2 regions of the Kosakonia calanthes genome follow, and region 1 is predicted to be linked to the other one. Evidence: predicted binding sites of a transcription regulator. Region 1 holds the regulator's gene; the other holds the start of a gene.

Region 1 (3,140 bases):
CACCACGCGCCAGCAGGCCGCCGCGCTGATGCGTGATCATGTAAATGAAGAAGGCGTGATTCAGTTTCTACTGAAATCCTTTGTCGAAGGCGAATGGCGCTTCAATGTGCCGGTGCTGTGGGATCAATATCCTCATATTGTTGGCTGGGAAACGGTGCCCGCGTGGGATAAACCCGCCCTTTTCGTTCGCGGCGGCAACTCGCCGTATGTCACCGAAGCGTACCGCGATGCGCTGCTGGCGCAATTCCCGCAGGCGCGGGCGCACGTGATTGCCGGTGCCGGGCACTGGGTGCATGCGGAAAAACCGGAGGCGGTGATGCGGGCGATTCGCCGGTATCTCACTGAAAAGGCAAACTGATTAAAAAGGCGGCGACCGGTCGTTTCATCGCGTCCGGTCGTTGGCGCACTCGTTATGCTGATGTATGATGGCGCGCTATTCAGCCCGGGCAGCAGCCCGATTGCTTGTTTCTCCCGTAGTATGCTTAGACCATGGCTAAAGAACAAACGGACCGTACGACACTAGATCTGTTCGCGAATGAGCGTCGCCCGGGACGACCGAAGACAAACCCGCTCGCGCGCGATGAACAGTTGCGCATCAACAAACGCAATCAGCTAAAACGCGATAAGGTTCGTGGGCTTAAACGCGTCGAACTCAAACTGAACGTGGACGCTGTGGACGCCTTAAACGAGCTGGCAGACGCGCGCGAGATGAGCCGCAGCGAGCTTATCGAAGAGATGCTTTTGGCACAGTTGAAAGCATTGCGCGGATAGCGAATCCTCCGAATCATCGTTTTATCAACACTTTCATGTGGCATACAGTGCAGTCCGTGGCGATAGCAGTTTCCGCGTGCTTCTCTGTTCTGCTATGATTGCCCTTATCTGTGGGCTTAGCGCCCCCCCTATACTCATTAAGATTCAAGAGGTTATTTTACTCATGGCAATTACAGGCATTTTCTTCGGCAGCGACACAGGCAACACCGAAAATATCGCGAAAATGATTCAGAGTCAGCTCGGTAAAGACGTTGCCGATGTCCATGACATTGCCAAGAGCAGCAAAGAAGATATCGAAGGGTATGACATTCTGTTGCTCGGCATTCCGACCTGGTATTACGGCGAAGCGCAATGTGATTGGGATGACTTCTTCCCGACGCTGGAAGAGATTGATTTCAATGGTAAATTAGTTGCGCTGTTCGGCTGTGGCGACCAGGAAGATTATGCAGAATATTTCTGTGATGCGCTGGGCACTATTCGCGACATTATTGAACCGCGCGGCGCGACCATTGTGGGCCACTGGCCTACCGCGGGTTACCACTTCGAAGCGTCGAAAGGCCTGGCGGATGATGACCACTTTGTAGGTCTGGCGATTGACGAAGATCGTCAACCGGAACTGACCGCAGAACGCGTTCAGAAATGGGTGAAGCAGGTTTCAGAAGAACTGCACCTGAACGACATCCTTAATGCCTGATATCTTCGGCGCAATCTGTGGGTTGCGCCGTATCAATAGATAAAAGCAATGGAAATAATTGCTACAATTTTTTAACTTTTTTCTCCATCGCTGTACAATGAGCCCTGCTAAACTCGGTGCGGCTGACCAGGAGTTTGTCGGCGACACCACGTTTTATAAGCTTACTTTACTTGAGGGCTTGCAGTTTTCATTTATACATGGCAGTTCTATAATGATACGCATTATCCCAGGTGCATTCCTTATTACTTCCGCGAAGGAAGTGAATCGTATAGCAACAGGACAGATTCCGCATGACTGACAACAATACCGCATTAAAGAAGGCCGGCCTGAAAGTCACGCTTCCTCGGTTAAAAATCCTGGAAGTGCTTCAGGAGCCGGATAACCATCATGTCAGTGCGGAAGATCTATATAAACGTCTGATCGACATGGGCGAAGAGATTGGGCTGGCAACGGTTTATCGTGTTCTGAACCAGTTTGATGACGCCGGGATTGTGACCCGTCATAACTTTGAAGGCGGCAAGTCCGTTTTTGAACTGACTCAGCAGCATCACCACGATCACCTTATTTGCCTCGATTGCGGAAAAGTCATTGAATTCAGTGATGATTCCATCGAAGCACGTCAACGCGAAATTGCCACCAAACACGGCATTCGCCTGACTAACCACAGTCTGTACCTGTATGGCCATTGTGCCGAAGGTGACTGTCGCGAAGATGAACACGCGCACGACGCAAAATAATCTTTTTTGATAGGCAAAAGCCAACCGTCAGGTTGGCTTTTTTTTGTCTGCAAATAAAAAGCCCGGCACATTTGAATCGCCGGGCATGAGCAGAAAAATTACGCTTTTACGCCATCGACATGGCTGAAGCGCTTGCCGTCCGGGCTGGCGGTACGAACCTGCACTTCCCCGCTCACCTGCGGACGTGCTTTATCGTCGTAGCGCTGCCAGGTTTTCCCGTTGTCAGTTGAATACTCAACCACCATTCCCGGGAAGCTGGTGTTCACTTCAAGCCTTCCGCTGGCAATGCGCGCGCCCGGTACTGGTAAACGATAATGAATGCCCGCTTTATCCAGTTTCGCCAGTTCGCGGTGACCTAACAGGTTTGCAAAACGCTGCCAGTCGCTGTCGAGCGCTTTCACATCCACCCGATGTGTTTCGCCGCCTTTGTATTCACGACCCGCTTGATATTGCTGTTCCCAGCTTGCGCGATGCCATGCACGTTCGGCGACAGAAACCAGACGCGGATAGATCATGTACTCCATCTGAGAGTCGGTGCGTACGACTTCGCTCCATAACTGCGAGGAAAGACCATAAGCGCCCGGCCACGGTTTATCGGATTTCGCACTAAACACGTTGCCATCACGATCAACAGAGGTTTCTGCGTTCTGCGGCATGTTGTCCGGCGCGAAACTAAAGATTTTACGCTCATCGCTAAAGCGCGTGCCCCAGTAATAGCCGCTTTCCGCCGGGTGAACTTCGTTCGGGAAGTCGAGATAAACGTAGTCCGGGTTGGAGACCACCACGCGGAACCCTTTGTTCGCCCAGTCATTGACCGAATCGAAACCGCCCCAGTAAAGGGCATCCCAGAAGTTCACGTTGATATGATCGGTGGCAAATATTGACGCGTCTTTGGCATCTTTCAAGCCGTCCTGCCACGCTTGCATCACGTCAATGCC
Region 2 (3,140 bases), 1.3 Mb from region 1:
TTTTCATTTTCGATCTCCTGTGGACATGCTTCAGATAGCAAAGGTTGCTTAAACCTTACTACCTGACAAACGTACTTTCAAATTTAGTGAAAAATGGTTTTAAAAATCAAAAGCAGGTTCACAGTTTTCGCCGATCCCCCGCCTCGCACCGCTATTCCGGTCTGGCTTTACGACGCGGAAATCCTCACGCGTTTCAATGAAGACAGCTACGGGTTGTATGCCGGGGTGTTGCGTACCGAAAATCGAGGTGCATTATATCGATAACGACTACGCCGAAATGCGCAAAACCCAGTGGCCGGTGCGGTTGGTGGAAATCCTCGACGTTTCACAAACCCCGGCGCACGGCGGCATGATTGGCCCGTGGCACAAAGGGGTCACCCGCTGCACAATTTGCTGACCCAGGTACACCGGCTTTCCAGTTATCGATTGAAAATTACGCGTCACTGCATGATGTCGGTAAAATTGCCGTGCCGGACCATATCTTGCGTAAACAAGGGCCGCTCACCCCGGAGGAATTTAGTGAGATGAGGCTCCATACTATTAAAGGCTGGCGCATTATTCAGAGACTGGGGCTGGGACAGGTGGCGGAAAATATCATCCATTTCCACCATGGAAAATGGGATGGCAGCGGTTAACCGGAGGGGCTAAAGGGGGAGCAAATCCCACTGGAAGCCCGCATTTTGGCGCTGCCCGATGTGTACGACGCGTTACGCCAGAAGCGCGTTTACAAGCCGGGCTTTCGCCATGAACTCACCCGGCAGACCATTATCGACGGTGCGGGCAAACACTTTGATCCCCGGCTAATCGCGGTGTTTCGCCAGCATCATGAACGTTTTCGCGTGATTTATGACAATCTCGCCGACTGAGCATCGCCGTCGCGATTAGTAGGGGCTATTCAACGGGTTATTCCACCGATTGGCGCCCAATCACCGCGATAAGATGAGATCATGCCAAATGAATCAGAGCGATTTCATGAAGAGAATATGTGTTGCCGTCTCGTTGCTGCTGCTTGCCGGGTGCACCATCACCAAGGAAGCGGAAGTCAGCAGCGTGGATACCACCAGTGGTCTGGTGCGTCTTAGCTTTAACCAGTCAATGATGCAGACCGCGCGTTATGACGAATATACCGCGCAGGGTACGGCAAATAAGCAGTGCCAGCAAATGGGCTATGCCACTGCCGTGCCATATGGCCAGCCAGTGCAGACCTGTAGCTTGATCAGCGGAACGGCCTGCATGAATACCAAAATCACGATTCAATATCAGTGCCGCGGTGTGGCAGTGAATCAAACCCAGTCCGCCTGGTAATATTTTAAGCCAGCATAGCGTTGCTGGCTTATTCTTCTATTAATAATTAAAACAATTCTCATTCATTTAATTATGTGCGCGGGCAATGCGTGTTATTCTCATTCTCTTTTTTAATAAATGAGTTTTTTATTTTACCTTTTGCAAATAATTAAATAACAAATTATAGTGGCCGCAGATTTTTCCCTTATTCTATTTCTGGAGCGGTACCATGTTAAAAGCAGAGATGATTGAAAAACTCAATGAACAAATGAATCTGGAACTCTTTTCTTCCCTGCTTTATCAGCAAATGAGCGCCTGGTGCAGTTACCACAGTTTTGAGGGTGCCGCCGCGTTCCTGCGTCGCCACGCGCAGGAAGAGATGACCCACATGCAGCGCCTGTTCGACTACCTGGCCGACACCGGCAGCCTGCCCCGCATCAATACCATCGCGTCGCCGGTTGCGGAATACACTTCTCTTGACGATCTGTTCCGCGCCACTTACGAACACGAACAACTGATCACACAAAAAATTAACGAACTGGCGCACGTCGCCATGATGTCACAAGATTATCCGACCTTTAATTTCCTACAATGGTATGTGGCAGAACAACACGAAGAAGAGAAATTATTCAAATCGGTCATTGATAAATTAACGCTGGCCGGTAAAAGTGGCGAAGGTCTTTATTTCATCGATAAAGAACTGGCGACGCTTGACGCGCAAAATTAATATAATTGCGGTTAAGGTAAATCTTAACCGCTTTATTTTTACATGCATCCCGCACAACTTGTGCAACGCCAGTCTTGCTTATTCACCGCCTGGTAGAAATAGCGATAATTTTCCGTTTCCAGCGCAATACCGTAATCAAAGAACAAATCCGTTAGCCACTCGACGTTTTCGATAATCCACTCATCTTCCTGTAATCCTTGTGCAAAGGTTTCATCGTCCGGGTCGATTATCGAATAGATAGCCCAGGTTCCCATGTCTTTCTCCTGGCGAGACTCCGGCAGGATGATGGTCTGACCCTGCCAGCTAATGATCCAGTGCCCGTGGCAAAGCAGGTTTCCGTTGCGCGACCATTTCGCTGTGAAGGGGTTTGCACCCGGCATCGTCTTCCTCATTTTTTTGATAATTTATAATTCTTTTTTAAGGTACGCCTGATTGTCGCGCAAAAATATTCCCCTGATGAAGTAGGCAAATTGCCTGATTCTGTTGGGCAGATGACCGGCCAAATGAAGCTGTAAACTTATATATACAGCGATTGTAACGGTCGTTTGACGAAATGAATGAATTCACTTACTCTGCGCCGCGAATTGCATATGCAGTATGTTCCAGGACAGAGGAAAAACGTGAAAAATCGGACACTTGGCAGCGTCTTTATTGTTGCCGGAACAACCATTGGCGCGGGGATGCTGGCAATGCCGCTGGCAGCTGCGGGCGTCGGCTTTGCCACCACTTTAGTATTACTTTTCGCCCTGTGGGCTGTGATGTGTTACACCGCCCTGCTGTTGCTGGAGGTTTACCAGCATGTTCCGGCAGATACCGGTCTCGGCTCGCTCGCGCGGCGCTATTTGGGCCGTTACGGCCAATGGATCACCGGTTTCAGCATGATGTTTCTGATGTATGCATTGACTGCTGCGTATATCAGCGGCGCAGGCGAATTGCTGGCATCGGGCATCAGTGCGTGGTTTAACGTGCAACTTACTCCGGTGGCGGGGGTTCTGCTGTTCACAATCGTTGCCGGTGGCGTGGTCTGTGCCGGAACGTCGCTGGTCGATCTGTTTAACCGATTCCTGTTCAGCGCGAAAATTCTTTTCCTTGTGATCATGCTGGTGTTGTTGATGCCGCATATCCATCA

Evidence for each region. Region 1 encodes Fur, which represses iron uptake genes when iron is present. Its sites were predicted from a motif close to ATAATAATGAGAACNACTATCAA; they were not measured.
Region 2: ftnA (non-heme ferritin) is a predicted target of Fur. The motif match lies at 1,345-1,367, and genes of this name have one in related genera.

Annotation. Positions count from the first base shown of each region.
Region 1 covers NZ_CP151800.1:3,274,670-3,277,809, forward strand. The annotation lists gene ybfF (esterase) at 1-358, shown strand, start outside; gene ybfE (LexA regulated protein) at 490-771, shown strand; gene fldA (flavodoxin FldA) at 935-1,465, shown strand; gene fur (ferric iron uptake transcriptional regulator) at 1,756-2,202, shown strand; gene AAEY27_RS15395 (beta-N-acetylhexosaminidase) at 2,301-3,140, opposite strand, start outside.
Region 2 covers NZ_CP151800.1:1,963,990-1,967,129, reverse strand. The annotation lists gene AAEY27_RS09250 (RpiB/LacA/LacB family sugar-phosphate isomerase) at 1-7, opposite strand, end outside; gene AAEY27_RS09245 (hypothetical protein) at 197-397, shown strand; partial or broken gene AAEY27_RS09240 (HD-GYP domain-containing protein) at 468-866, shown strand; gene yecR (YecR family lipoprotein) at 973-1,305, shown strand; gene ftnA (non-heme ferritin) at 1,514-2,011, shown strand; gene AAEY27_RS09225 (hypothetical protein) at 2,050-2,391, opposite strand; gene tyrP (tyrosine transporter TyrP) at 2,632-3,140, shown strand, end outside.